Regions from separate parts of the Streptococcus sp. ELY_137 genome, predicted to be linked through region 1. Evidence: predicted binding sites of a transcription regulator. Region 1 holds the regulator's gene; the other holds the start of a gene.

Region 1 (16,152 bases):
CAGTCGCTACCAAAGTCTGCCTAGTCACCACTAGGCTTGCCCGCGAGCTAATCAAATTCAACTCTCTAGCGTACCCGACCGCCTGTAGATATTCTGAAGTGAGAAACGAGCAGAATTCGAGGGGACAAAGTTGGCTCACTTTCCCCAAAAGGAAAAGGTGAGAGCTGGAAACGTCAAACATTTCCAATTCTCACCCTCTTATCACGCTATTGCGTATTGGAAGCCAGATTGGCAATCAATTCTTCAAAGGAGCGTTCGTAAAGCTGAATATCACCAGCTCCCATAAAGACATAAACAGCATTATCATGATCAAGCAGCGGTGATACATTATCCACTGTCACAACTTTTGCAGGCTTTTGTAGCTTATCTGCTAAATCTTCAACCTTGACCTGACCTCTATCACGCTCGCGGGCTGAGCCGTAGATTTGAGCCAAGTAAACACTATCTGCCTCATTCAGCGCTTCTGCAAATTCATCCAAAAGAGCAATCGTCCGTGTAAACGTATGGGGTTGAAAAATCGCCACAATCTCCCGCGATGGGTATTTCTGTCGGGCTGCATCCAGAGTGGCAATAATTTCTGTCGGATGGTGAGCAAAGTCATCAATAATGATAGTATCGTTGACAAGTTTTTCCGTAAACCGACGCTTAACACCTGCAAAGGTCTTAAGGTTCTGAGCGACCAAATCCATATTAAAACCAGCAACATAGAGATTAGCAATAACAGCTGTCGCATTCAAAATATTATGTCGGCCATAAGCTGGTACATGAAAAGTTCCTAGATCCTGTCCCTTATGCTTAACCTTAAAGTCAGAACCGTTAGTTGTACGGACAATATTATAAGCTATAAAATCATCAGATTCCTCAAATCCATAATAATAAATCGGAGCCTGAGCCGTAATCTTGCGCAGATAAGGATCTTCACCATAGACAAATAGCCCCTTTTGTACCTGCTTGGCATAGTCATTAAAGGCATTGAAGACATCATCAATAGAAGTGAAGTAATCAGGATGATCGAAATCAATATTCGTAATAATGGAATAGACAGGGTGGTAGGGCATGAAATGGCGCTCATACTCATCAGATTCAAAAACAAAGTATTGACTGTTAGCTGAACCGCGACCGGTCCCGTCACCAATTAAGAAAGAGGTATCCGTAATATTGCGTAACACATGTGCTAAAAGCCCCGTCGTTGAAGTTTTGCCATGAGCCCCAGCTACACCCAAGCTAGTAAACTGTTCCATGAAATCACCTAAGAATTCATGGTAGCGCTTGAAGGTAAAACCGTGCTGCACAGCATAAGCTACCTCAATGTTATTATCTTGGCGAAAAGCATTGCCGGCAATCAGTTCAACATCAGCCGTAATATTGCTTTCATCAAAGGGAAGAATCGTAATCCCAGCTTGTTCAAGTCCACGTTGGGTAAAATAATATTTTTCAACGTCAGACCCTTGAACCTTGTACCCCATTTGGTGCAACATCAGAGCCAGGGCACTCATCCCTGAGCCTTTGATTCCGATAAAATGATAGGTTTTAGACATGTGTTTCCATTTCTCCTATTCGCCATCCAACATTAGATTTAACTCTTTGGCAATCTGATGCGTACGACGCTGTCTGGTTTCTTCTTGATTGTAAATTTGGCTCCGCTTGAGGAAGTCGTAATTGTTTTTCTTGGCCTGCCTATTTGAAGGATTTTTAGGTTTCTGGTAGGTCTTAGGCAACTCAGCTAAAATATAGTGATCCTGATGTAGATTATGGCTGAACCGCGCTAGCTCATTGACCGGCGATTCTTTACTAGTATCTGCCATCTTACCATTAAAGAAAATAGTAGGTTTAGAGGCTGGTGCTTTATCAGTAAACTCGCGACGCTGGAAATTGGGTTTGGCAGGGATTTTAGACTCCTGAGCAATATAGGTCTGGCGCTTACGCTTCAAATCCTGTCTAGCTTCTTCACGCGCCAGCTCAGCATAAGACTTGGCCTTTTCCCTTTCAGAAACGCGCCCTTGAGCATAGGCTCGACCTGCCGAACTGGCAGACTGTTCCCCCATCACATAATTATCGCTGTAAGACTTATCATGATAGTCTCCGTGAATATTATTAATTAAATCTTCATTATCATAGAGCTGCATCTGAGGAGCTGTCGCAATAACCAACTCATCATCCGCTACTAATGGAAACTGATCCTTTTTTCTAACCATAGATCTCTCTCCTTTTTAAGATACTCAGGGCCATGCTATAACTCTCTGAACTATAGCAACCGGCGGTTAAACCTTGCACAGCAAGTACCAGTGAAATCCGATTGAAAAATAGAAAACTTGACAAAGATGTTAACCTCTAAAAAACGGTTATACTCCAGAATAGTCAAAGCTTAAACAACTTCGCTGCTTTTTCTATACAAATCGCATTTTCGACCCTTAAGTAGGGCTCTAACATTACTATTATACCCTAAATGATGGACTTGTCAAAAAGATATCAGCTTTTTACGCCCAAAATTTCTTTGATATCTTCGATTGTCATATTGGCACGACTCTCATTACCGTCAAGGACCGTAGTAACCAAGTTCTTCTTAGAATCCTGCATTTCTAAGATTTTTTCTTCAATAGTTCCCCTCGTAATCAGTCGATAGACTTCAACATTCTGCTGCTGACCGATGCGGTGGGCACGGCTGATAGCCTGCATTTCCACTGCCGGATTCCACCAGAGATCAATTAAAATAACTGTATCAGCCCCCGTTAGGTTAAGACCAACCCCACCAGCTTTGAGAGAAACGAGAAAAATATCCCTGCTGCCATTATTGAAGGCCTTGGTCATTTCCTGCCGCTGCTCAGCCGGTGTAGAGCCGGTTATTTTATAGGTGGTTAAACCGAGTTCATGAGCTTCCTGCTCTGCTATCTCTAACATATCTCTGAACTGCGAGAAAATTAGGGTGCGATGTCCACTATCTTGAATCTGGCTGAGAAGTTGACGCAGACTGTCAATCTTGCCGCTTTCCCCATCGTAATTCATAAAGAGAGCCGGTGTATCACAGATTTGGCGCAATCGTGTAATCCCTGCTAGAATTTGGATCTTCTGACGATTAAGTTCAGCATCGGAAGCCTGACTAACACTATCTTGCATCTGCCTCAACTGGGCCAGATAGATAGCTTTTTGCTTATCATCTAATTCATTATAATAGGTCGTTTCAGTCAGTTCAGGTAATTCTGGCAGAACCTCTTCTTTTTTGCGCCTCATGATAAATGGTTTGATATAACGAGCTACTTCCGCAGCTTCTAGTTTAAGAAAGGCTTTTTTTGGTGGCAGAAGCCCTGGTAGCACAATTTGAAAGATTGACCAAATTTCCAGAAGCTTATTCTCAATCGGCGTACCAGAGAGTGCAAAACAATGATCAACCTCAAAGGCTCTCAATGATTGAGCTATCTTGGTTTGAGTATTTTTCATTACCTGAGCTTCATCCAAAATTAAATAGTCATAGTGCTGCGTCTGATATTGATCAAAATCCTGACGAAAAGAGGCATAACTGGTAATCATAATCTGGTGCCCCGACTCAATGATAGACAACCTTTCTTGTTTTAAACCGTAAGAAACAGCTACATCAAGTTCGGGAGCAAATTTAGTGAATTCATCCTTCCAATTATAGATTAAGCTGGAAGGTGATAAAATAAGGACTCGAGAACTTTCCTGCAATCTGGAAGTTAAAAAAGCAATTGTCTGCAGGGTCTTACCCAATCCCATATCATCAGCTAAAATACCGCCAAATCCATAATAATCCAGCATAGACAGCCACTTAACACCCGTCAGCTGATAATCCCGCAACTGGGCCTGAACAGATATCTGAGTAGTTTTAAATTCCTGAGGGTGAGTCAAATCATAGGCTAATTGCTGGAAATCAGCTGAAAAATCTACCCGTTTGGAATCCTGATAGAGCTGGGAAATTTGAAAAGCAGCCAAATTACTCAGTTTGAGATGGCCATCCTGCTGCGGTTGAGCCTGCAGAGATTTTAGAGTACGACTAATCTTCTGGGTTTCCTCATCAAAGACAACTAACCGCCCCTGATCATTGACATAATAAGGTTCATTTTTAAATAAAGCTTGAAGGGCTTGATTAATATCTCCCTCGTAGATAGAAGAAAAGTCAAAAGATACATCAAGCAATCCCTGCTGGGCTGATATTTTGACCTGTGGGCTTTCATAATAGCGAAGGGCATCTAAAGTCTCACTTAAGTGAACCTGACCCAAGTTCTGCAAACGAGGGATCGTACGAGTAAAGAAATTATAAAGCTCCTCACCGTAAAGTGGCAGATGACGGGCAGTGAACTGCCCCATAAAGCCCTCTGCTGCCAACACCCGATTGATCTGTTCTTCGCGCTTAAAGTTACTGCTAAAGGGTAATTCATTTAAACCGTCCCGGCTTCTTACCTTAACGCCATCGTAATCATACGTTACTTTGAGCAAAATCTCTTGGTTGTCAGCCAAATCCAAGTCAAAACTAGGCTTAAAATCCCTGATAGCAAAAGATCTAGGCGCATCAATACGACCTATCTCTGCAAAATCCAAAAGACTGGCAGCCAATTTCCCCTGGTCGTCCAAATCAAAGTGGACATGCTTACTCAAGTCTTCTTCAATAGCTAATCCCTTGATAGCCTTGACTAGCTTACGCTGCTTTGCAGTAAGGTGATAAAAGGTCTGACGGTAGAGCACATAAGCGTGATCAAAGAAAGATTGACTGGTTTTTTCTGAAATAATCAGCTCCAAAGATAACTGATGGACAAGAACTTTGAAGGTATATAAGCTGTCTTCCCCTGTCAACTCCTTAAAATAAATTTCTCGGTAATCATGATGATTGAGACTGATCTGAAAATCGTAGAGATCCTGCATCAGCTGGATCCCCTCTTCAAAAAAGCCATGCGGTAAGCTCAAATGCCGGGCACGGTTAGGCAAAAGATAATCTAGGTGATTGGGATCATCATCAGGAATCAGACGCCAGAGGAAGTCAATAAACTCCCGACTAGCTTCATCAAATTGAATATAAGAAATCGGCTCAAAATAATTCTTACCAATTTGATAAGAATCCTCACGCCTTAGAACCTTTAAAAAGGTGCTAATATCCCGAATAATATAGCGACGATCGTCTGGCAGGCGATTAATATAAAGCGTCCACCAGATAGCTGAGGAATAAGAATCTTGCTCTCCGGTAACCGACAAGCGATATTTGAGACTATCATCCTCATTAACGGCTAAGCCATCTAAAAAAATGCTGCCGAAAGAAAAAAGCTTCTCTTGATGCTGTTGGTAAACGTCATCATTAACCAACTGTTCAACCAATTCTTTACCAATCTCATCATTTTTTAAATAATATTCAATAGCAGCTAGATGGGGGCAGTAATTCTTTTGCGCAAACATCAAACACTCGCAGCTTACTTTATCGTCATCAAAGGAAAAAGAAAGGGCCACTCCATCTACTTCTGCTTTAATAATCTTATCAACCGTGGATAATATTTTGATTTTGCCTGCTTCAGATAGGACGATTCCTTCATTGCGGATACGTCCCGGAATCAATCTTGCCATACCAAACATTAGTCCAATCTAATTTTACTTATCTTGTCATTATAGCAGATTATATAAACTATTTCACAAAAATAGTGCCATAAAGTTCTTTTATGTTATACTGGTAACACATAAAACCTAGGCTGCAAACCAGCAAGCAAGTCAGCATTTGAACTCTATAGTTAAGTCCTAAGGGCTATTCCCAACTTTCTTTGAATCGCCTACAGCTTAGTATTTTGAGATAAGGAGAATCTCTGTTATGTCACCGACTATTCGTCTTGCTACGCAAGAAGATTTACCCTATTTGTTAGAAATTTATAAACCCTATGTTGAAGAGACAGCTATCAGCTTTGAATACAATTGCCCTTCCCTTGAAGACTTCACTCAGCGTTGGCAAAGTATTAGCCAAATCTATCCCTACTTCGTTGCTGAAGACAAGAAGCAGATCCTAGGCTATGCTTACGCCTCAGCTTTCCATCCCAGAGAAGCTTACCAGTGGTTGGCTGAGGTCACTATCTATCTGGCTCCCAACGCTAAGGGAATGGGGTTAGGACGCCTCTTTTATGAGCAATTAGAATCCTGCTTGAAAGCCCAAGGAATTCTGACAGCTTTGGCTTGTATTGCAACAACAGCCAAAGCAGATAGCCGCCTGACGAACAATAGTCAGGAATTCCATCAGCATCTAGGATATAAGGTTGTAGGACACTTCAAACAAGCCGGCTATAAATTTGGTCGTTGGTATGATATGAAATGGCTGGAAAAATCTCTTGCTACCAACCCCAGCCTACCCCAGCCTATTATCCCCTTTTCAGAAACTTCTCTCTATCAAGAGTATAAAAGCTAGAATAAAATAGAGAATGAGATGAACTCACGTTCATAGAATTGGATATTCTCCAACAGTTCCCCAAACTGTTGGAGCTATCACTTGCGCGGTCATTAAACAGTCCAGTGGGCTGTTTAATGACCGCGCCCCAAGATAAGGACCGCCAACCAGCAGTGGTTCATTGGTGCTAAAGCACCTAATGAACTGTGCTGGGGAAAGACTAAGTTGGCAGAGCCAACCAGTTTTTCTCCCAACCACTGCGCCTAGTAAATAAAATTGACCAAATAAATAAGGCTGAGAACTTTTGTCTCAACCTCTTTTTGCTATAAATAGCCATTAAAGTTGCTAAACAAAGAGACAAACTAGGCTTTCTTCTACAGATATTACCTGCTTTAATTGAACAAGACACCCACTGCTTAGTCTCATGTATAAATCCAAACGGGTATATCGCTACTTTATCTAAACCTACTTGCGCTTTCTAGCAATTAAATGAATTGGTGTTCCTTCAAAAATGAAGGCTTCGCGAATTTGATTTTCCAAAAAGCGCAGATAAGAGAAATGCATCAACTCTTCTTCGTTAACAAAGACAACAAAAGTCGGCGGTTTGACCGAAACTTGGGTCGCATAGAAGATTTTTAAGCGTTTCCCCTTATCAGTCGGTGTTGGGTTAATAGCGACCGCATCCATAATGACATCATTAAGCACAGCAGATGGAATCCGTCTATTCTGGCTCTGACTAATGCGTTTAATCAGCTCAGGTAGCTTATGCAACCGCTGCTTAGTCTCCGCAGATACAAAGACTATTGGAGCATAAGCCAAAAATTGGAAGTTCTTTCTGATATCCATTTCCCACTGACTTACGGTGTGATTATCTTTCTCAATGGCATCCCATTTATTGACCACAATAATAATCCCTTTGCCAGCCTCGTGAGCAAAACCAGCAATTCGCTTGTCGTACTCTCGAATACCTTCTTCGGCGTTGATAACAACCAGTACAACATCTGAGCGGTCAATAGCCCGCATCGAGCGCATTACTGAGTACTTCTCAGTGTTTTCGTAGACTTTGCCAGATTTACGCATACCAGCAGTGTCGATCATAGTATACTCTTGACCTTCACTGTCTTTAAAGTTAGTATCTATGGCATCACGGGTCGTTCCAGCAAGGGGGCTAGCAATCACGCGCTCCTCACCCAATATGGCATTGATGAGGCTGGATTTGCCAACATTAGGACGTCCAATTAAACTGAACCTGATAATGTTAGGATCATCATCTTCTTTCTCAGCGGGAAGTTTTTCTACAATAGCATCTAAAATATCCCCCGTGCCGATGCCGTGAACTGAAGAAAGAGGATAGGGATCTCCCAACCCTAAGGTATAAAAATCATAAATATCGTTGCGCATTTCTGGGTTGTCTACCTTATTGACAGCCAGAATAACAGGCTTATGTGTCCGATAGAGAATCTTAGCAACATATTCATCAGCGTCTGTCACGCCTTCCTTGCCTGAGACAACAAAGACAATAACATCACTTTCCGTCATGGCAATATCAGCCTGATGTTTAATCTGCTCCATAAAGGGGGCATCAACATCATCAATCCCCCCCGTGTCAATAATGCTGAACTGACGATTCAGCCACTCAGCCTTAGTATAAATCCGATCCCGAGTAACCCCTTCAACATCCTCAACAATTGAAATGCGCTCACCCGCAATCCGATTAAAAAGAGTTGATTTCCCGACATTGGGACGTCCTACAATAGCCACAGTTGGTAAGGCCATTCCTTAAGTTCCTTTCTATACTCACTGCTTTCCCTGCAGTTCTATCTGCGATTTTCCCCTAGGAGATGAACAGCCTTAGCCAGATAGCGTACACGCTCCAGTACACGCTTAGCCTGCCAAGTTTCATCAGCTCCCTTGATATTACCAAACTTAGCCTCTAAATTAGCTAAGCTGTAATTAGAGGTGAAAAAGGTTGGTAGTTCTTCCAGCATACGGTGCTGTAAAATAACCTGCAAGATCTCATCGCGTACCCAAGATGTTGTCTGCTCTGCTCCAATATCATCTAGAATCAAAACGGGAACCGATTTAACGGCATCGATCTCTTCCTTGACATTGCCACTATTAATAGCATTTTTTATATCAATAACAAAGCTAGGGTAATGAAGCATCGTTGTCTCAACAGACTTTTTTTCAGACAATTCATGCGCCATGGCCGCCAGCATAAAGGACTTACCGATTCCCATATCCCCGTACAGATAGAGGCCTTTTTGACCAGGAGCCGGATAACTGTCTACAAAGCTAACCAAATATTTAAAGACATCCGCACGAGAGCCAGTAAGATCGACATCCTCAAAAGTAATATGTTTATAAGATCTCGGTAAACTAACTACATGAATACGATCAGCAATGGCCTTTTGCGCCTGCGCTTGCTTGAGGGCCTGTGTTTCTTTATAAGAGACATCTGCGTAACCCTCATTCATCACAAGAATAGGCTCATACCCCTTAGCTCTATACCTATCATCGGCTGTCTGATACTTGCGACGTTCACCTAAAAACTGATTAAATTTGGGCAGGCTCCGTTTGATCTCATCAGATGTCAACTGATGTTCTTGAATAAAATCTGCGATTGCTTGATCAGCCATAATCTGGTTAGTCAGAGCTTCTAGATCAACACGCTCATGAGCAGTCTTTTTTGCCAAGGTCTCCCCTATACTTTCCATCTACTCACCACCCTTTCCAAGTTTCGCTAACATTTGACGTTTCATCTCATCAAGCTTCTGCTGTTCCTCAGGTGTCGTCTGCTCTTTGTAATTTGGATTACTCCAGTCGGGCACACTGGAAACAGTTTGCTTGGATTTTTGATTTCTTGTTCGACCGTGCTGACGCAGGGCTTCAAAAGCAGCTTCAGCTGTCGTAGCCTTTTGTGATGACACGACATTTGCCAGACTCATCATAGCATTTCTAGCCAAAGTAGCAGAACTGTGTCGTTTAAAATAATAGACTATCATGACATTAATAACTTCATCAAGAAAGTCCATCTCAACCAAGTCTGACAAAATCTTCTTTTCCTTATCAGTCGTTGTTACAGCACCCAAGCCAACTTTAATCTTGGCTAAAAAATTCTCAGGTACTGAGGATTTAGCCTCTCTGATGATAATTTCCTCTTCGCGGCTGAGTTCAGTGGCTTTGTTGGACTTAGGCTGATGGAGTTTGGCTGCGATGCGCTTAGGTAAAATCTTATGGTGACTGGCAGTCTCCTTCGCCAACTGATAAACATCAAACCAAGTAAGGCTGAATTTTTCAGCAAGATTATTCAGTGCGATAACATCCTCTTTTTCCTTACTAAAATGCAGACCATCAATAGTCATTCTTTGTTTAAAACTATCCAAGTCAAAATAGGTTTTGGATCTCATAGGCTGCACATCAATCTCACCCGTATCTGAAAAAACCTCTGAAAATTTTTTGGAAAGGTTGCGTACCCGATCTAGATCGGATTTTTCCAAATCTGCCACAGCAACATCACCAATATGTCTCTCCAGCAAACGCCTATAAACAGCATGAGAGAGGAAATGTTCTGGTGTCAAAGGCTCCCTAAGTTCGATAATATATTTATCCAAATCCTGATAAAATGCCACCAGATCCATCCCAGTCAGAACAGCAAGAGAATTTTCAAAACGCGGCAGATCAAAGAGTGTGTGATTTAAAATTTCAGCAATCTTATGCAACTGTTGACCGTTATCATAAAAGCTAGTCAGATACTGATAAACCACCACAGCATCACTGCCTATAATCGGTAAATAGAGCCGAATCAGATTAGTCATATCTCTGCTGACCTGATTATTTTTCACAAAAGAAAAATTATCAATCGGTTTCATCTTGTTCCTTATTTTTCTTGTTTTTACTATGGACACGATTGGTTATCTGCTGCAAGAGATCCTCAATTTCATCCACATCCTTAAAACTGCGGTAGACACTGGCAAAGCGGACGTAGGTGATCTCATCTAAGTCCGCTAGTTCATCCATTACGAGATTGCCGATGACTTCGCTGGTAACTTCGCTGTCGTATTCTCCACGAATCTTTTGTTCAATACGGCTGATTACACTTTCAATATCACTACTGGAGACAGGCCTCTTTTGAGCACTCTGGATAATGCCATTGAGAATTTTATCACGAGAGAACTGCTCCCGCGTACCATCCTTCTTAACAACCAAGAGGGGGACTTCTTCGATGCGCTCAAAGGTTGTAAAACGCGCGCCACAGTTATCACATTCACGGCGGCGACGAATGGTATTGCCATCTTCAGCCTGACGGCTGTCAATAACGCTGGATTTATTACGATTACATCTTGGACAACGCATGCAAACACCCCAATTCTATCATTTTTTAGTAATACCTTATTTTATCATATTTTTAGGTATAAAAAAAGGATTGACCCTCCCTGTCAAATCCAGTCATCTCTTATCTATTGCCACTCTATCTCATCAGACTATTGCCCAATTAACTACGGATTACATACCCCATCCCTCGCACTGTCTGGATGTATGAGTCATTGCCAGGAATATCAATTTTACCGCGAAGGTAACGAATATAGACATCAACGACATTGGTTTCAACCGCGCCGTTACTGTAGCTCCAAACATAGTCCAGCAGTTCTTCACGTGTCATTACTGTATTGATATGCCTAAGCAGGGTCGATAATAAGGCAAATTCACGATTGGTCAAAGCAATACTCTCCCCCTTACGTATCACTGACCGATTGGCTTCATCTAATATCAGATCATGGTAAGGAGCCTTTTGGCGATAAATCCTTGTTTTTCCGCGAGCAAAGGCTTCTTCTGCCTTTTCCAGTAATTCTTCAACAGCAAAAGGCTTAATCATATACTCATCCGCTAGTTCATCAGTCTTTGATTGGATGCTGGCAATTGCTTCTCGATCGACCATCATCACAATCGGCATGGACTTCTCTCGTCTAATCTGATGCATCAAATCTAAACCATCCTTATCAGGCAGCTTGAGATCAATAAAAATTAGTTCAAAATCCCTTTCCAGAGCCATCGTCAATCCTGATTTTCCATCTTGACTGACTGTGACTTGATATCCCTTTTCTTGTAACCTTAGAGATACTAAACGTGACAAGCTTTTCTCATCTTCAATAATTAGGATTCGTTTAGCCATACTCCTACCTCCATTCGTTTGTCTATCTCTATTTCCGTAAAACAGTGATAGACTCTCCTCTTTCTTTTTACCTATTCACCTTCTTCAGGTTTACTCCGAATCAAATAAGCCTTCCAAGGCAGCAAAGGGACTCTTAGCTGCTTTCTTTTCGTCCTGCAAAGTCTGATACTGTGATTCCGTCAATACAGACCAATCCTGCCCCGATGGCAGAACATCGCTTTCTCTTTCTTCTGGTGTTAAGACCTTGAGCGGAATGTTGAGCAAAATATTATCAACAACACTCTCTTTGAGATCAATCTGATCATCCTCTAAAATTAAAACCAAATCATCCTCAACTAATTCTTTTTGGACCTCAGCTTCTGCTGCTTCTACAAAGACTTCTGATACAAAAATATTTTGATCCAAATAAACTGGCTCCATCGATCGGCTTGACGGAAGAACCAATTGATAAGTTAAATCATAATTCAGTAAAAAGAGGCCTTCATCATAACCAACTAATCCCTTGGCTTTAACGTCTGTGACATCTATAATTTCTGAATTGCGCTCCAATAGCATAGTCTTGATATCCAGTTTTTGATCAAATCGAAGACCATCCGGATTTTTTTTTAATTCTGCAATGTTAAACATAATTTCTCCCAATCGATGAACATAAACATAGGCCTTTCTTAGAAAGTACGACCTACGTATGATATTAGTAATTTTTCCTAATCAAGTCGTTAAGTTGCCTACTCAAAGAAAATCAATACAAGCTAAAAGCTCTGGAAGGTTCAACTGGCTAATAATAAGAGATGAGACTTATATTGATAAGCCTCAGAACATAACCCAGTGAACACTCAGCTATTCTAGATGGGAAAAATTCCATTTTTTCATCTAAAAGATACAGCGCTTGCCGCGATAAAATACTATTTTGATTTTCAAGGAATATCACTCTCACAAAATTGATTGCTCTTAATATAGCAGAAATAGTTTGCAATTTCTTTACAAGAAAACAAAAATCGCCCAACGAGAGCGATAGTTTTGTCATATTTAAGTTAAGCTGCCTCTAGGCGGGCAATCCGCTCTTCAATTGGCGGATGGGTGAAAAATAGAGATTTAACCCCGCCTTTTTTCTTAGGATCATTGATATAAAGAGCTGCACTGGCATCATCAACTGGTTGTTGCATAGGCTGGGATCGATCTAATTTTTTGAGCGCACTAATCAGCCCCTGAGGATTTCGCGTCAGCTCTACTGAACTGGCATCAGCCAAATATTCTCGCTGACGAGAAATAGCTAGCTGAACCAAGCTAGCAGCTAAAGGCGCCAAGATCAGGGCTATTAAAGAGAAAGCCAGCATCAGGACGCCGATACTGCCACCACCTTCACTATCGCTAGAGCGACGTCTGCTACCACCACCCCACCACATCATGCGACCACCGATACTGGAAATCAGAGTAATGGCACTGGCTAAAGCTACAGCGATAGTTGAAATACGAATATCGTAATTTCTAATATGGCTGATTTCATGGCCGATAACCCCTTCTAATTCTTCGCGATTCATAGCCGCTAAAATACCGCTAGTTGCAGCAACTGCTGAATTTTCAGGTGAGGACCCAGTCGCAAAAGCATTGAGAGAGGGATCATCAATAACAAAGACTCGAGGCATGGGAACTTGTGCTACCATAGCCATATCTTCTACAATATGATAATAGTCAGGATAGTCTCCAGCTGTAATTTCACGGGCATTGTTCATAGACATGACCACATTAGTTGACTGAAAAATCATTGACATAGCATAGATAGTTCCAATAATGAGGGCAATAATGAGACCTCCAAGCAAACTCCCCAACCAGAGATAGCCGACAGCAGCTCCAATAATAGCCAATAGGCTAAAAAACAAGAGCAGAAGGAGAACTGTGCGCCGCTTGTTTGATGCAATTTGTTGATAGAGCATGAGTGTCTCCTATAAGTCGAAATCAACCTTGGGAACAGCCTTTTCCTCTTCAGCTGTTTCTAAAAATTGAGACGGTTTAAATCCAAAGACACCAGCAACTAAACTACTTGGGAAAGTTTGCAGTTTTGTATTGTAATTGGCTGTTGTTGAGTTATAAAGCTGACGTGAGTAAGAAATTTTATTTTCTGTATTGGTTAGTTCCTCTTGCAGCTTTACAAAACTAGCATTGGCTTTCAAATCAGGATAATTTTCCGCCACCGCAAAGATTCCTGATACCTGTTTGGTCAAAGCATCACTAGCCTGCATCGCTTCTGCTGGATTCTTGGCCTGGGCTACCTGTGCACGCAGTTCAGAAATTTTTGTTAGAGTTTTTTCTTCATAGGCAGTATAGCCTTTGACAGTCTCAATCAAATTAGGGATAAGATCATTACGACGTTTCAGCTGAACATCGATCTGACTCCAAGATTCCTGCGTCTGCATACGTGAACGTACCAAACCATTATAGCTGACTACAATAAAACCAATAACGATTATAATAACAACTGCTAATATTATCCACAGCATAGATCTATCCTCCAAGTTAACAAGGGAAACAGGCAGAAGCCACGCTCATACCAATCTCAGTAAAATTAAAACTTGCCATCCTTTTTGTGTTACCCTTTTATTATAGCAGAAACCTTAGTAAAAAACAGCTCTTTCAATCGCTATCTTTTAAAAGAAAAAGAGAAGGAATGCCTTTGAGTGTGAGTTTTTAAACCGATAAGCTGTCTAAGTGAATTAAATGATAAAAAAAACAAAAAGACTCAGCATGAGATAAATCAATACTGAATCTTTTAAAATTTTTTGACACTCATCAAATTATAGTTTCCTTTTTCTAACTAAGAAAGCAGCTAAAGTCAGGAAGAGATAGCCAACTACATGATATACCATACTGTCAGAAAAACCTGTTTTAGGTAGTGATGTTGGGTCTTCCTGAGCTTTCTTACTAGTCTTAGCCAGTGATTCTGCAGTTGCCTGAACATAGACAGGCTTTGCAGTCACTCTACCTTGGACAAAAGATTTAGTAGTTAGAATGTAAATATTCTGATTGTCAAATTGATTTGCATAGGGAGCAGCTGACGATATAAGTGAACTAGATACGTCAGAATCCATGTAAGTATAGCGATACTCCCCAAAGCCTTCAGAAGCAGACGGTCCTATATAGGAAATCTCAGCATGGTCAGCTAGGTATTTTTGAGCATTTTCAGATGATAAAAAGCGAATATCTAAGCCCTTGATACTACTTGTAAAGGACCAATTGCCATCGGCTGAAGGGTTGATGGTTTTTTCAGATATTATATAGTCAATGATGGCCTGCCGGTTTTCCAGATTGAGCAGCCGTTTTTCAGCAGCATCTCTGACACCAGGGAAATTACCTGTTGCCCGATAGTTGTTGCTGATGACGATAAAAGTTTGATTGGGGTCAATTGGCTGTCCCTGATATTTAAGTTCGCGAACGCGACTGGCAGTCGGATTAACCAATTTTCCTTCGTAGTCATACTTGTTGGGCTGCGTGATATCAAATTTGTAAGTCAGACCATCAATCACATCAAAGTTATAAGAACGATAGTTACTGTTAATCAGCTGCTGAGGTTTGCTGTTGTTTGGATCGATCTGGTTAAATTGTCCAGCAGACATTTCCAGCCATTCCTTGATTTGAGCACCTGTAAGTTTAATGATAGCAGTGACATTGTCATAGAGATAAAGATCAGCAACATTTTTAATAGCCAATGCTCCGGCAGGAATGTCTGTGTAGTAAGTGGCATCGCCGCGCGTACCCGCTTTAAACGGTGCGGCAGCAGAAAGAATTGGCAAATTAGCATCAGCTGTACCAGCCAATTGTTTTTTACCATACCAGAGTTGGGCATTGTTTACAATTTGAATAGACGGATCATCCAGCACTTGAGCAAAGTAACTGTTAATCGGTGCTGTTGTTTGGCCAACCTTTTGGCGAACATAATCTATCGTACCTTGATGCTCTTCTTTAACCATATCAATCAGCTCTTGGGCAGCCACAGGAGAAGTCGTATCAATTTTACGGAGTTTAGACTTGCTGTTGGTTACCTGCCACTTACCCTCTTTGTAGGTCAAAGTCAAATCCATAATACCAAGATGATCACCAAACTTTCCAGCCATAACAACCGGCTTGCCGTTGATGAGACCGTTGATATCATCGACACCTTTGTATTTGGCGTAAAAGCTTGTACCGTCACCATTAGGAAAATCAGCATGTGAATGTCCCGTAGCCACAGCATCAACCCCATCAATGCCAGCTAGGAAATAGCCCTCATTTTCTTCGCCGACTTCATAGTTATCATCACCGATACCCGAATGAGCTAGAACCAAAACGATGTCAGCACCAGCTTCTTTCATGCTTGGAACGATGGCTTTGACTGCTTCAACAGGATCATCAACGATAACCTTGCCTTCAAGATTGGCCTTATCCCAAACTAGAATTTGTCTTGGCAGAACGCCTGTAATGCCGACCTTGACAGTTGTTTGTCTGCCATTTGTATCAGTGAAAACTTTGTTGAGAATGATATAAGGCTGATAATAGTGCTGGCCTGTATGAGCATCGCGGACATTGGCATTGACGATAGGGACATCTGATGTATTAACCATACGGTTGAGAAAATCAAGTCCGT
Region 2 (16,152 bases), on a different contig from region 1:
CGTGATCCTGTTCACAATTATATATCTGTTACAGATCCTCTTGTTTACGATCTTATTAATACTAGTGAATTTCAACGTCTACGCCGTATTAAGCAGCTAGCTACAACCAGTTATACCTTTCACGGTGCTGAGCACAGCCGTTTCTCACATTGCTTGGGCGTTTATCATATCGCAAACCGCCTTGTGAGTTATTTTGAGCAGCGCTATCCTGAGGACTGGAACAAAGAAGACAGTCAGTTGACCATGGTTGCAGCCCTCCTCCATGATTTGGGGCACGGTGCCTATTCTCATACTTTTGAGCGCCTCTTTGGTACAGACCACGAGGCTATCACCCAAAATATTATCACCAATCCTGCTACTCAGGTCAATGCTGCCTTGCGCCGAATATCTCCCGATTTTCCTGATAAGGTTGCTAGCGTAATCAACCATACCTATCCTAATAAACAGGTGGAACAGCTCATTTCCAGCCAACTTGATTGCGATCGTATGGATTACCTGCTGCGCGATGCTTATTATACCGGAGCGAGCTACGGTCAATTCGACCTCACCCGCATTCTCAGCGTTATCCGTCCTTTTGGTAAAGGGATTGCCTTCACAATCAACGGGACACATGCCATTGAGGACTATTTAGTTAGCCGTTACCAAATGTATATGCAGGTCTACTTTCACCCTGCCAGTCGGGCAATGGAGGTCTTACTTCAAAATCTGCTGAAACGCGCTAAGGAACTCTATCCTCAGCAACGATCCTACTTCATTCAGACCTCTCCTTGCTTGATTCCTTTTTTTGAAAACAATTACAACTTGCAGGATTATCTGCACTTAGATGACGGTGTGATGAATACCTACTTTCAAACCTGGATACAGGCAGACGATGCTATTCTGGCCGACTTGGCCAATCGTTTTATTAACCGCCAGCTCTTTAAATCCTTGATTTTAACTGAAGATAGCCAAACAGACTTGCGAGATTTAAAAAAATTAGTAGCCGCTATAGGCTATGATCCAGAGTATTATACGGCAGAGCACAAAAATTTTGATCTTCCTTACGACATTTATCGACCTGAGAAAGAAAGCCCTCGAACACAGATTGAACTGCTGCAAAAGGATGACAACCTCAAGGAACTCAGCCAAGAATCAGCCCTTGTCAAGTCATTGACAGGGACTATTCACGGTGATTACCGCTTCTATTTTCCTGCTGAAATGCTGGAGACAGATGATCTCTTTCAAGAAGAAAAAAAACAATTTCTCAGCTATTCCAAAAATGATTATCTGCTGTAGAACACTCAGCCGAAGCACCCCTATAATGATGTTAGACCACTAGAAAATTCGTGCTAAGTGCTTACCTATAGAGTTCTGTTATCTATTTTCAAAACTTTTAGCGTCTCATGCTATTACTGCCTGTCATGACAAATGGCAGGATTTTTAGTAATATAGTAGAGGTGTTCTGCCTTTTTTAGAAAGGCTGTTATTTTATGCTCAAAGAGAATTACCGAGATCCTGTTAATTTTCAGAGAGTATTAGTTATACTTTTATAATTGATAATTAAGGAGATGCTATGGCAATTAAACTCGTGGCTGTTGATATTGATGGCACCTTGGTTAACAGCGAACGTCAGATTACTGCTGATGTCTTTGATGCTATCCAAGAGGCCAAGGCTGCTGGGGTCAAAGTGGTTATTACAACTGGCCGTCCTATCATCGGTGTCCAAAGTCTTTTAAACGAACTCCATTTAAATGAACCTGACAACTATGTCATTACCTTCAATGGCGGACTGGTTCAAGATACAGCAACCGGTCAGGATTTGCTTTCAGATAGTTTAGCCTATGAGGACTATCTGGATATTGAGGTCTTAGCGAATAAATTGGGGATCCACTCGCATGCTATCACTAAAGATGGTATCTATACCAGCAATCGTGATATTGGAAAATATACTGTCCATGAATCTACCTTGGTCAGCATGCCTATTTTCTACCGTACACCTGAAGAAGTCACTGATAAAGACTTCGTTAAAGCTATGTATATTGATGAACCTGAACTATTGGATGCTGCTATCGCCAAGATTCCTGAAGATTTTTATCAGCGTTTCACAATCGTGAAGTCCCGGCCTTTCTATCTGGAAATTCTCAATAAGACTGCCAGCAAGGGGGAAGCTGTTAAACACCTAGCGCAGCATCTGGGGTATAGTCTAGATGAGACCATGGCCATCGGTGATGAGGAAAATGACCGAGCTATGCTGGAAGTTGTCGGGCACCCCGTTGTGATGGCCAACGGCAATCCTGAATTGAAAAAAATTGCCAAACATATTACCAAATCAAATGATGAATCCGGCGTTGCTTACGCCCTTAGAAAGTGGGTCTTAAATTAATGTTTACCTATAAAGTTGGTATCTCAGCACAAGAACACGATGATTTTGCTAAAGCAAGCAATCAGACCAACCTACTCCAAAGCAGTGCTTGGGCACAGGTCAAGGATAATTGGAGCAATGAGCGCATTGGTTTTTACAAAGATGAGGTCCAAATTGCATCTGCTTCTATCCTGATTAAGCGCCTGCCTCTAGGTTTTACCATGCTCTATATTCCGCGCGGACCAATCATGGATTATACGGATCAAGACCTTGTTAATTTTGTTATCCAATCTTTGAAAAAGTATGGGAAATCAAAACGTGCCCTTTTTATTAAGTTTGATCCAGCCTTGCTGTTAAAAGCATATAAGATCGGGGAAGAGATTGAAGAAAACCCTGATACTCTGGCTATCTTAGATAAACTTCAAAAAGCTGGGGCACAGTGGACTGGACGAACAAGTGAAATCGCAGAGAGCATTCAGCCTCGTTTTCAAGCCAACGTTTACACTCAAGAAGATATGGCAGCAACCTTCCCCAAACATACTAAACGGTTAATGAAAGATGCCAATAATCGTGGGGTTGTAACAAGTCGCGGCAGTATTGATGATGTTCAAGCCTTTGCTGATGTTGTTGCACTGACAGAAAATCGCAAGGGAGTTGCCCTACGGAACTATGATTATTTTAAAAAGATGATGTCCATCTATGGTGATGATGCCTATCTGCACTTGGCTAAGGTTAATCTGTCCAAGCGTTTAGCTGAGTACAAAGAGCAGCTGGAGCAGATTGAAAAAGATTTATCAGAAACGGCTGACCATCAAAAGAAGCGACTGACCAAATTGACTCAGCAACAAAACTCAGTAAAAAAATATATTGCGGAATTTGAAGACTTTGTCAATAAATACGATGATGACCTTATTATCGCTGGAATTTTATCTGTTCGTTTCGGTAATGTTATGGAAATGCTCTACGCCGGAATGAACGACGAATTCAAGAAATTTTATCCACAGTACTCACTTTATCCTAAAGTTTTTGAAGATGCCTATACTGATGGTATCACCTGGGCCAATATGGGCGGTGTCGAAGGAACATTGGATGACGGTTTGACTAAATTCAAATCTAATTTTAATCCAACCATCGAAGAATTTATCGGTGAGTTTAATATCCCTGTCAGCCTTCTCTATAAACCGGCCATGTTTGCTTACAATAAACGGAAACAAGCAAGGAGCAACCACTAATGACGTTTGAAATTTTGAGTCAAGAAGTTTTTGAACAATTCAGCCAAGAAGTTTCCTACAAATCCTTCATGCAATCCGTTGAAATGGCAGACCTCTTTCGCAGACGCGGTTATAGTATCAGCTATGTAGGGATTAAAGCTGATGGGAAGCTGCAAGTGGCTGCCCTGCTTTTCACTATCCCTATGACTGGTGGCCTCCACATGGAAATTAATTCCGGCCCCTTTTCAACAGATACTAGGTATCTCAGTGATTTTTATCAAGCTTTGCAGGACTATGCTAAGAACCAGGGGGTTCTAGAGCTTATTGTGAAACCCTATGATACCTACCAAACTTTTGACAGTGATGGTAAGCCCAGTGATCAAGAGCGCCCTGAGCTGATTAAAACTTTAACCGATTTAGGCTTTCAGCACGATGGCCTTCAGACTGGCTATCCGGGCGGTGAACCTGACTGGCATTATGTCAAGGATATGACTGCTCTTACTGCAGATAATCTGCTAAAATCCTTCAGCAAGAAGGGACGTCCGCTAGTTAAAAAGTCTAAGACTTTTGGGACCAAATTGCGTAAGCTCCAGCGCGAGGAATTATCAATCTTCAAAGAGATTACGTCCACAACATCAGATCGTCGTGATTATACCGACAAACCCCTAGACTACTATCAGGATTTCTATGATAGCTGGGGGGACAAGGCTGAATTTATGGTGGCTAGTATCAACTTCCAAGACTACCTAGGACACTTGCAGGACGATCAAGATAAACTGGGACAAAAGATTTCTAAATTGCAAGCCGACTTAGAAAAAAATCCAAACTCAGAAAAAAAACAAAATCAGCTTCGGGAATTCTCCAGTCAGTATGAAACCTTTGAGGTTCGTAAAAGCGAAGCTAGACAGCTGATTGAACAATATGGCCAGGATGACGTCATCTTGGCAGGCAGCCTTTTTGTCTATACGAAACAAGAAGCTATCTATCTTTTTAGCGGTTCTTATACAGAATTTAACAAATTCTACGCACCTGCCCTCCTGCAGGAATATGTCATGTTAGAAGCCTTAAAACGTGGCATTCCAACCTACAATTTCTTAGGTATTCAGGGGATTTTCGATAATAGCGATGGTGTCTTGAAGTTTAAACAGAATTTCAACGGCTATATCGTCCGTAAAACGGGAACCTTTCGCTACTATCCAAATCCATTAAAATATAAAGTTCTAAATACTATTAAAAAAATTTTAGGACGATGATAATAAAGCGAAGCAACAAAAAAAGCGACTCTGGGTAGAGTTGCTTTTTATAGTGTTTTATTACAGACACCTATTTTACGAAGTCAAGAAGGGCAAGGAAACTATCGGTTTGCAGTGAAGCACCACCAACAAGGGCACCGTCAACATTTTCTTTAGCCATATATTCCGCAATATTTTCAGGTTTTACAGAACCACCGTACTGGATACGAACGGCTTGTGCCACTTCTGTACCGTAGAGTTTTTCAACTGTTGAACGAACAACACCACAGATTTCATCAGCAATGTTGGCATCAGCTGATTTACCAGTACCAATAGCCCAGATTGGCTCGTAAGCGATAACCAAGTTAGACACTTGCTCAGCACTCAAACCTTTAAGATCTGCAGTAATTTGTCCTTCAATCCATTCAGCCGTTTTTCCTGCTTCATAAGTTTCGAGAGACTCACCACAGCAAAGGATAGGAGTCATGTTGTGGTCGAAAATAGCATGAGCTTTTTTGTTGATTTCTTCGTCTGTTTCATGGAAGTAATCGCGGCGTTCTGAGTGACCAATGATAACATATTCAACACCGAGAGCTGCAAGCGCTGCTGGGCTTGTTTCACCAGTGAAAGCACCAAAGTCTTCCCAGTAGCAGTTTTGGGCAGCTACTTGCAATTCAGTATTTTTAACGCCTTTTTTCATGCCTTCAAGAAAGAGGGCAGGAGAGCCCACAACAGTATCAACGAGTTGGTTTGAAGGAATATTGTTTTTCACAGCATCAATAAATTCACGAGCTTCTGCAGCAGTCTTATTCATCTTCCAGTTTCCGGCGATAATTGGTTTACGTGACATTTCACATACCTCTTCTATTAAAATTATTTACCACTTCATTCTAACATAATTCCCAAGTCATTGAAAGATTTTGCCAGAATTTTCTCGAAAATCCAAGCGGTGATTGTAGGCTCAAATAAGCTGGGTTTCATCAATACCAAACTCTTTCATAAGTACTTGCATTTTATCGAAATTCAAACGGAAATGATCCAATTTATGGGCATCTGAGCCAAGGGAGTAGCGCTGACAGCCCAATGATTTGACTAGAGAGAGAGCATAGCGGTAAAGATGTTCATGATGATAGAGATACATAGATTTGCTGTTCAACTCAAAAGCTAGATGGTTATCTATCATTTTTTGAAAGATTCGAAGCAGCTGCTCTTGATACAGCTGAAGCTCTGCTACTGACATCTCAAATAAGCGAAAACCATAGTCAAAATGAGCCAATACATCGGCATCAATTCGACCGATAGCATATTCCAGTCTATCTAGGTATTCTTGGGTCACTTCATATTTATCTCTATCTGCTATCTCATCATCTAAATAATCATTGCGGCCATTGTGGTGAACTGAAAGCAGCTTTAAATCGTAGTTCTTATCAGACAAAAATTCTAAAATGTCTGCTTCACGCGGCTGGTAATAACCAATTTCAACGCCCCTTTTTATACGGTTGCCAAATTTTTTGTTCAAATCTGCAATTTCTTTTGTGTAAGCTTTATAATCTGGAATATCATCCTGCCTAGTATAGGGATTTGAGAGATCGTAGTGCTCAGTTGTTACAATCTCCCCCTTAAATTGACTCAGGTAATCTTCAAATCGGGCATCGGAATCGTAAGAAAAATAAGTATGTAAATGATTATCGCGCATAAACTGCTCCTTAATACTGAATAAGGGTAAACTTTCGTTGCTATTGTCACTTTTTAGTGCTAGGCAGGATCTTTTCTAGGTTGCTAGGCACCAAGGCAGACTCAATTTACAAGATAGCTAGAAAGACTAAGGTTTTGAAAGCCAGTACCGTTTATCTGCAGACAAAATGCCCCATCAAAAGCCAGTAGGCTAGCTCTATCTCTAATTCGGGTGAAGCTAATACCAGAAGATCAGTTATTCCTAAGCTTTTAATGCAATGCTAGGTTTTCTATTATTCTACCATATTTTGGTTTTTCCAACAGAAATCCCTTTATCTATGCTATACTAATCAGTACGGAATTCTCAGCAAAGGAGGTGAACCATGGCAAAACGTAAAAGCAAAAAGTATGGCTGGCGAAAATTCTTTTCCATCAAGAAACAGAATCGCAAATCCTTCATCTTGACAATGCTATTGACAGCAGCTATCGTCTTGTTTGGCTCCTACATCCTGCTGACCCGCTTCAGTCAAAATACCAGCCAGCCTCCCAAACCGAGCGATAGCCAGGATCTTGCTGTGCTATATTTTGTCAATCAGATTGGCGAAGATGCCAGAAATATTGCCCAAGACCACGATCTCTACGCTTCTGTTATGATTGCCCAAGCCGTCTTAGAAAGCAACCATGGAACTTCTAAACTTGGTTCTGAGCCCAATTATAACCTCTTTGGTATCAAGGGAGATTATAAAGGCGACTCTGCGACTTTTCAGACCTGGGAGGATGATGGCAAGGGCAACGCTTATAAGATCGATGCCCAGTTCAGAAAATATCCCTCTTATACTCAATCCTTAGAAGATTATGCTGATCTGCTCAGCCAAAATCTCTACGCTGATACTCATAAATCGAATACTCGAGACTATCAGGAGGCTACCCAGACCTTGACTGGTCTTTATGCGACTGATACTAGCTATAATACCAAACTCAATCATATCATTACTCTTTACCACTTAACAGATTACGATCAGCCTGTCAGTTTTTATAAGCCTGGACTAACTTACAATGTTTACCGACAGAGTTATACAAGTGCTGGGACCTTACGGCAGGATAACAGCTGGGCTAAAGCTCAACTTGAAGGATAAAGTTAGTCAGGGAAGTTTCGTTACTTTCAATAATAATTTTTCGTATATGCCTATTATCAAAAAAAGCAATCATCGGAGGATAACGGTTGCTTTTTTCAAGTGAAAGTATCAAAGAAGCTAAACTTTTCTCCATATTATAGGTTATAAGCAAATGACCCTTGATTCCTGTAGTGGGGAAGATAAAGTCTCCATAAGTTATTACAGAGCCTTTTTGGGTATGGAAAAAGGAGCTAGGAAATTGAACCCTTACGCTCCTCTTCTTCTATTTTTTAATCAGCAATGTCAAACACGATTGATTTAACGTTGGTCATAGCTTCAATAGAGTATTTAACACCTTGAACACCAGCACCTGACTTTTTAGCTCCCAAGAATGGGAAATTATCTGTACCGCGCTGAGTCTTATTATTGATATGGACTGTACCAACTTCCAGCTGCTCAGCAATCTTAACAGCTAATGGGAAGTCTTTAGTAAAGACTGAACTTTGTAAACCGTACTCAGACTTGTTGGCAATTTCAAGTGCTTCATCAACAGAATTAACACGGATAATTGGCAAAACAGGTCCAAATGGCTCTTCCCAAGCCAGACGCATGTCTGTTGTCACCTTATCAAAGACGGTTGGATAAATGATATTGCCATCTCGCTTGATAGGAGTTGCCGCATATGCTCCCTTGTCAGCAGCTTCTTGGATTAGGCCTTCAACATAATCAGCTGATTTTGTGTCAATTAATGGCGTAATATCAGCGTTGTCTTCTGGCATACCGACAGACAGTTTTTCAACTTTCTCAGTAACCAGTTGAACTAACTGATCTGCTACACTATCCATGACGAGCACACGCTTGACAGCTGTACAGCGTTGTCCGGAATAACCGAAAGCACCGTCAACAATATTCTTAGCTGTTAATTCAAGGTCAGCATCTTCCAGTACGATAGCTGCATCTTTACCGCCAAGTTCCAACATAATTGGTCGCATACCAGCTAACTTCCCGATATTTTCTCCAACTGGTGTTGAACCAGTAAAGTTGATGAAATCAACTGCTTCATGTTCAACAATATAATCACCAATAACGGAACCGCGACCAGTAATTGTATTGAAGACACCTGCAGGAATGCCAGCCTCAGCAAAGGCTTCTGCCAAAAGTAAGCCAGAGATAGAGCCTTGCGTCGGTGGTTTAAAGGCTACTACATTTCCTGAAATCAAGGCCGGTGCAATTTTGGAACCTGCTAGATTTACAGGGTAGTTAAATGGCGAAATAGCCAAAACAAGACCGACAGGTTCGCGGCGAACCATAGCAACTTTCTTCTTGCTGGCAGCATCAAAGCTACCACCTTCCAAGACTTCACCTTCTGCTCGAATACCTTCTTCAGCAGCATAGTGAACAATTTCAGCTGTGCGTGTTACTTCTCCAATAGCAGATTTCAGGCCTTTAGCAATCTCTTTTGAAAGAACTGCACCTAGCTTTTCAGCATCGCGCTCCAAGATATCAGCTGCCTTGTGCAGGTAAGCTGCACGCTCTACATAGGAAAGAGCACGCCATGCTGGCAGAGCCGCCTTGGCTACCTCGTAAACGTGATCTACTTCTGCTTGACTCATAGCTGGAACAGAGCCCAGTTCTTCACCAGTTGCCGGTTCATAGATTTTAATCTCTTGGTCAGATAAGACCCACTCACCGTTGACGTAGTTTTTGTATTGTGTCGTCATCTAGTTCTCCTTTTAGCGTTGATAGACCTATTCTATCACTTTTTAGCTATTTTTCCAATATCTGCTACCAAGAATAATCAGAATATTTTGAACTAAATTAAATGTTGATTAGACTCTTAGTGTCTAGTTGAATTGGCTAAAGAGAGAGCGTGGCTCCCCCAAGATAGAATTCTCAACCACTGCGTTAATCTAGTAAATCTAGAACAATAAAAGAGTCTGGACTTCTGTCACAGACTCATCTAACTTCAACAGTCTATTAGTCAAAGTTGATATATTCTTTTTCAAGTTCAAGAACTTCTTCCATAGTAGCACATTCTGTCAAAGCACGGTTAGCGTACTCTGCCATCTTAGTGGTATCCAATTTCTTCATCAGGCTACGTGTACGAAGAACTGATGTTGCGGACATAGAGAATTCATCAAGCCCCATACCGACCAGCAATGGAACTGCTGTCTGGTCGCCGGCCATTTCACCACACATACCAGCCCATTTACCTTCTGCGTGAGCCGCCTTGATAACATTATTAATCAAGCGAAGGATTGATGGGTTATAGGGTTGGTAGAGGTATGATACTTGTTCGTTCATACGGTCTGCAGCCATAGTGTATTGGATAAGGTCGTTGGTACCAATTGAGAAGAAGTCCACTTCTTTAGCAAATTGGTCAGCCAACATTGCTGCTGCAGGGATTTCAATCATGATCCCCACCTGAATATTGTCGGCTACGGCAATACCTTCAGCCTTGAGGTTAGCTTTTTCCTCTTCAAAAACGGCCTTAGCAGCACGGAATTCTTTAAGAAGGGCAACCATTGGGAACATAATCCGCAATTGACCATGAACTGAGGCACGAAGAAGGGCACGAATTTGTGTACGGAACATGGCATCGCCAGTCTCAGAAATCGAGATACGCAAAGCACGGAAACCAAGGAAAGGGTTCATTTCTTTTGGAAGATCGAAGTAAGGCAGTTCTTTATCGCCACCGATATCCATAGTACGAACCACAACTGGCTTACCATTCATACCTTCGAGTACAGCCTTGTAAGCTTCATATTGTTCATCTTCAGTTGGGAAGTCTTGAGAATCCATATACAAGAATTCTGTACGGTAGAGACCAACAGCTTCAGCACCATTGTCGTTGACACCTTCAACATCTTTAGGTGTACCGATATTGGCTGCTAATTCAAAATGCTTGCCATCAGCAGTCACTGTCTCAGCATCTTTCAGGAGAGCCCATTCAGCCTTTTGCTTGGCGTAAGCTTCACCAGCCGCCTTAAACTCAGCCACTTGTTCGTCAGTAGGATTAATAATTACTTGACCAGTGATACCATTAACTGCTATGAGGTCACCATTTTTAACGGTGTCCGTCACATTATTGGTACCAAGTACAGCTGCAATTTCCAGCGTACGTGCCATAATGGCAGAGTGGCTGGTACGTCCACCAATATTAGTCACAAAGGCTTTAACAAACTTCTTATCCAGTTGTGCTGTGTCTGACGGAGTCAAATCGTGAGCAATGACGATTGATTCCTCGTTAATCGACGCTGGATCGGGCAATTTTTTACCAAGGAGATTTGCTAGTACACGCTTGGTTACGTCGCGAATATCCGCTGCACGCTCCTGCATGTAAGGGTTATCCTCCATACCTTCAAAGATAGTGATGAACATATCTGTCACTTCTGTCAAGGCAGCTTCGGCATTCACCTCTTTAGCGCGAATCGTCTCTTTAATTTGCCCAACCATTTCTGGGTCAGCAAGAACCATCAAGTGCGCATCAAATACGGCTGCGGCTTCCTCTCCTAGGCTATCTACTGCTTTCTCACGGATAAGAGAAAGCTCGTCTTGCGCCGCTGCTAGAGCTGCGTCTAGACGAGCCTCCTCTGCATTTGTATCTGTAACGGATACAGTCTCAAATGATAAGTCCGGTTGAACTAGTAGATATGCCTTAGCAACAGCAACACCATCTGATGCTGCAATTCCTTTAAGCATTTCTGTCATAGTTTTAAGCCAATCCTTCTTTTGTCATTGTTTCATCGATAGCTACGATAGCATCATCTGCATCTGAACCTTCTGCTGTGATTGTTACATCAGCACCTTGACCAACACCAAGGCTCATAACACCCATAATTGATTTAAGGTTTACTGATTTACCTTTGTAGTCCAAAGTGATATCTGAGGCAAATTTACTAGCTGTTTGCACAAGCAAAGTGGCTGGACGTGCGTGAATACCTGTTTCTGCAACAATGTGGAAATCTTTAGAAGCCATAAGGATTCTCCTTTTTTCTAATGTAAATATTTTTTGGATTATCGCATGATAACCCTTACAAAATAGGATTATATCATACCGTTTGCTTATTTTCAAGGTATAAAGTTATTTACGAAAATTTTTTGAAACCCTTTTCTTAGATATATTTTCTAATTTTCAACCAGCAAATATTGCTATTCTTTCTGCAGTTCTTCTAATAAGGCAGCAATAAATTTGGCCGTCGTTAGACTAGGCCGATTGCCTGCCAGATCTCTCGTAAAACAGCCTTTTGAAAATACTGCCTCAATAGCATTTTCAATTAAAGCAGCGGCTTCACTCCAGCCGATATAAGCCAACATCATTGCTCCCGACAGCAAAATTGAACAGGGATTGGCGAGACCACACCCCGCAATATCAGGAGCGGTTCCGTGTGTTGCTTCAAAAACAGCGTGTCCTGTCTGGTAATTGATATTAGCACCCGGCGATATGCCTATACCACCGACTTGGGCAGCTAAAGCATCACTAGCGTAGTCTCCATTGAGATTAGTCAAGGCAACGACTTCAAAACGCTCAGGATTAAGGAGAATCTGCTGAAAAAAATTATCAGCAATAATATCGTCAATAACTAATTGTCCACTGGCTAATTCAGCTGAAAATTCACGCTGGGCTAGTCCATAGCCCCATTTTCTGAAGCCACCCTCTGTATATTTTTGGATATTGCCCTTATGCACTAGGGTGACTCGCAGTAAGTTATTAGCCAAGGCATATGTAATAGCCGAACGAATTAAACGTTCACTCCCCTGAATAGAAATTGGTTTAACACCGATGCTGGTTGTTTCAGGAAAACGAATTTGATCAACCGCCATCTCAAATTGAAGGAAATCCAAAACCTTTTTGACCTGGCTGCTGCCAGCTTCCCATTCAATCCCAGCATAAAGATCTTCTGTATTTTCGCGAAAGATAGTCATAGCAACTTTTTCAGGATGTTTCAGTGGACTTTCAATTCCTTTGAAATGACGAATGGGCCGAACGCAGGCGTAAAGATCCAATTCCTGACGAAGGGAAACATTCAAAGACTGTATTCCTTGGCCAATTGGTGTCTCTAAAGGACCTTTGATGGCGATCAAATTTTCCTTAATCATTTGTAAAGTTTCCATTGGTAACCAATGTCCTGTTTTTTTTAAAAGCTTTTTTACCAGCTAGAGCTTCCTGCCATTCGAGCTTTCTTCGTCCCTTATATGCCTTAGCAATCGCTGTATCAAAAATAGTCTGAGCGCCGTACCAGATATCCCGACCTATGCCATCACCCTCAATATAAACGATGGTAGGATTGTCTGTAACCTGCAGTTTGTTATTTTTCAACGTAATTTTATCTGCCATATTATCACCTCTTTAGCTGAGCTTATTTCTAACGAATTCGTTTTAGATAGTCTAGATACATTGAAGGTAGTTTTTCCAGGTTACTGCTCTCGGACATGAGTATAACACAACTATTACCTGTCCTTAGAATAGGATAAATTGTCGAAGAAGAAAAATCCACAGTACAAATCATAGCTCTTGATTTGTACATGGGTTCCTAACTTGTATTAAATCTATGGTATATGTTACTAGATTAGTTTTAGTGCACAAAATATTTAGTTTACACACCAAGTATCGAAAAAATTTATTATTTCAGCATGCCTCCAAAGAACTATAAAAGATTTATTGGCACAGCATCAAAACACCATGAAAGTAAGTCGGCTGAATCTCCTGCATTTTAATACTTCAAGTAAATTGGATATCGAACCGCCAAGAAGATTTTATCCATTGACAGTAGATGCGTCTGTCCCATTCATTTTTCAATCCAAAATACCATCGGTTATCTAATATATAGTAGATAGTGGTTCCGATTTTCTTGGTAGTTTTCTATTGAATCCTTGCTATCACTGGATTTCTCGGCATATTTTAAGAAGAAAAGTTTACCACAAGATGTTGGGGGTGGTTTTTTTGACTGGCACAAAATATTGTGGTTTTTGAGCAAAATTGCTTGCTTTTTCTTTCTAATTTGGGTATCCTTATTAGGTACTAATTTATAGGAGAGATACGATGTCACAGATTACTTTGTTTTCTAAAAACAACTGCATGCAATGCAAGATGACCAAGAAGTTCTTGGAGCAAAATGGTGCTGATTTTGAAGAGATTAACATCGATGAGCAGCCAGAGAAAATTGATTATGTTAAGAGTTTAGGTTTTACGGCCGCTCCAGTTATCGAGGCTGGTGATGTAGCTTTCTCAGGTTTTCAACCTGCTAAACTAAAAGAAATTATTTAGTTTCACATATAAGGACAAGGCTGACCAAGCAGTTCAAAACTGCTTGGCAGTTTAAATTTAACAACCCTACATTATAATTATTATAGATAAAAGGAAATACCTATGAGTCTTAAAGATTTAGGCGAAGTTTCCTACTTCCGCCTCAACAATGAAATTAACCGTCCTGTCAATGGTCAAATTCCTCTTAATAAGGATAAAGAAGCCCTGCAGGCTTTCTTCAGGGAGAATGTTGTGCCTAATTCTATGGCCTTTGATTCTATTACGGACAAAATAAATTACTTAATGGCTAATGATTACATCGAAGCTGATTTTATCAGGAAGTACTCAGCTGATTTTATCGAAGGGCTAGCACAGGAGCTGCAAGCAGCAGACTTTCATTTTCAATCTTTCATGGCCGCTTATAAGTTCTACCAGCAGTATGCTTTAAAGACTAATGATGGCGAGTATTATCTCGAAAGCATTGAGGACCGCGTTCTCTTTAACGCTCTCTACTTTGCAAATGGAGATGAACAGTTGGCCAGCGATTTGGCAAGGGAGATGATTCATCAGCGCTATCAACCAGCAACACCATCCTTTCTAAATGCTGGACGCAGCCGTCGGGGGGAATTAGTCTCATGTTTCTTAATTCAAGTAACCGACGATATGAATGCTATCGGTCGTTCCATCAACTCAGCTCTTCAGCTATCACGTATCGGAGGCGGTGTTGGGATTTCGCTCAGCAACTTGCGCGAAGCTGGAGCCCCAATCAAAGGCTACGCAGGGGCAGCTTCTGGTGTTGTGCCCGTGATGAAGCTCTTTGAAGACAGTTTCTCTTATTCTAACCAGCTGGGACAACGTCAGGGAGCCGGGGCAGTTTATCTGGATGTCTTCCACCCTGATATCCTTTCTTTCTTATCAACTAAAAAGGAAAATGCGGATGAAAAGGTTCGGGTTAAGACCCTGTCATTGGGGATTACTGTTCCTGATAAATTCTATGAATTGGCCCGCAAAAATGAGGAGATGTACCTCTTTAGTCCGTACTCTGTAGAAAAAGAGTACGGTGTCCCGTTCAACTATATTAATATTACCGAAAAGTATGATGAGTTAGTGGCTAATCCTAAGATTGCCAAAACAAAAATCTCTGCTCGTGAGTTAGAAACCGAAATTTCTAAGTTGCAGCAAGAATCAGGCTATCCCTATATCATCAATGTCGATGCAGCCAATCGATCAAATCCTATAGATGGTCGCATCATTATGTCTAACTTGTGTTCAGAGGTTCTGCAAGTTCAAAAGCCTAGCTTGATTAATGATGCACAAGAATTTGTACAGATGGGAACCGATATTTCATGTAACCTTGGTTCTACCAATGTAGTGAATATGATGGCATCTCCAGATTTTGGCCGTTCTATTAAGGCTATGACCCGTGCACTTACTTTTGTGACAGATTCCTCAAATATTGAAGCGGTCCCAACGATCAAGGCCGGTAATGAGCAAGCTCATACCTTTGGCTTGGGGGCAATGGGGCTCCACTCCTTCCTCGCTCGTAACCACATTGAGTACGGCAGTCCTGAATCGATTGAGTTCACTGACATCTATTTCATGCTGATGAACTACTGGACCTTGGTTGAATCCAACAATATTGCCCGTGAACGCAGTGAGTCTTTCGTCGGTTTTGAAAAATCTAAATACGCTGATGGCACTTACTTTGACAAATACGTGACCGGTGAGTTTGTGCCTAAATCTGAGCGTGTTAAGAAACTCTTTGAAGGACACTTTATCCCGCAAGCTGAGGACTGGGAAGCTCTCCGTCAGGCCGTTATGAAAGATGGTCTCTATCACCAGAATCGTCTAGCTGTCGCACCAAATGGATCTATCTCTTATATCAACGATGTCTCTGCCTCAATTCACCCTATCACCCAACGGATTGAAGAGCGGCAAGAAAAGAAAATTGGTAAGATCTACTATCCAGCCAGCGGTTTGTCGACAGATACCATTCCTTACTACACATCTGCTTATGATATGGATATGCGTAAAGTCATTGATATTTACGCAGCTGCTACCGAGCATGTTGATCAAGGTTTGTCACTAACACTCTTTATGCGCAGTGAAATTCCTGAAGGGCTGTACGAATGGAAAAAAGAAAGCAAGCAGACCACTCGCGACCTATCCATTCTTCGTAACTATGCCTTCAATAAAGGTGTTAAGTCAATCTACTATGTCCGCACCTTCACAGATGATGGAGATGAAGTCGGCGCTAATCAGTGTGAAAGCTGTGTGATCTAACTGAACAGTCAAACTTGGAGCTAAAGCTCCTATGTTTGACACGCCAACC

What was found. The regulator NrdR, encoded in region 1, represses ribonucleotide reductase genes. The targets are predictions, from matches to a motif close to ACACNATATATNGTGT.
Region 2: AC4HAO_RS07575 (redoxin NrdH) is a predicted target of NrdR. The motif match lies at 13,525-13,540, and genes of this name have one in related genera.

Annotation. Positions count from the first base shown of each region.
Region 1 is NZ_JBZFUL010000001.1:170,461-186,612, reverse strand. It holds gene murC (UDP-N-acetylmuramate--L-alanine ligase) at 207-1,538, opposite strand; gene zapJ (divisome accessory protein ZapJ) at 1,554-2,195, opposite strand; gene AC4HAO_RS00870 (pilus expression-regulating Snf2 family helicase) at 2,470-5,562, opposite strand; gene AC4HAO_RS00865 (GNAT family N-acetyltransferase) at 5,801-6,385, shown strand; gene der (ribosome biogenesis GTPase Der) at 6,830-8,140, opposite strand; gene dnaI (primosomal protein DnaI) at 8,182-9,081, opposite strand; gene AC4HAO_RS00850 (replication initiation and membrane attachment family protein) at 9,082-10,236, opposite strand; gene nrdR (transcriptional regulator NrdR) at 10,223-10,720, opposite strand; gene AC4HAO_RS00840 (response regulator transcription factor) at 10,860-11,537, opposite strand; gene AC4HAO_RS00835 (YceD family protein) at 11,628-12,164, opposite strand; gene htpX (zinc metalloprotease HtpX) at 12,569-13,468, opposite strand; gene AC4HAO_RS00825 (LemA family protein) at 13,478-14,032, opposite strand; gene AC4HAO_RS00820 (bifunctional 2',3'-cyclic-nucleotide 2'-phosphodiesterase/3'-nucleotidase) at 14,327-16,152, opposite strand, start outside.
Region 2 is NZ_JBZFUL010000009.1:32,950-49,101, forward strand. It holds gene AC4HAO_RS07520 (HD domain-containing protein) at 1-1,275, shown strand, start outside; gene yidA (sugar-phosphatase) at 1,553-2,362, shown strand; gene AC4HAO_RS07530 (aminoacyltransferase) at 2,362-3,573, shown strand; gene AC4HAO_RS07535 (aminoacyltransferase) at 3,573-4,805, shown strand; gene tpiA (triose-phosphate isomerase) at 4,876-5,634, opposite strand; gene AC4HAO_RS07545 (PHP domain-containing protein) at 5,746-6,480, opposite strand; gene AC4HAO_RS07550 (glucosaminidase domain-containing protein) at 6,842-7,594, shown strand; gene AC4HAO_RS07555 (NADP-dependent glyceraldehyde-3-phosphate dehydrogenase) at 7,864-9,294, opposite strand; gene ptsP (phosphoenolpyruvate--protein phosphotransferase) at 9,551-11,284, opposite strand; gene AC4HAO_RS07565 (phosphocarrier protein HPr) at 11,289-11,552, opposite strand; partial or broken gene icd (NADP-dependent isocitrate dehydrogenase) at 11,726-12,911, opposite strand; gene AC4HAO_RS07575 (redoxin NrdH) at 13,617-13,841, shown strand; gene nrdE (class 1b ribonucleoside-diphosphate reductase subunit alpha) at 13,944-16,103, shown strand.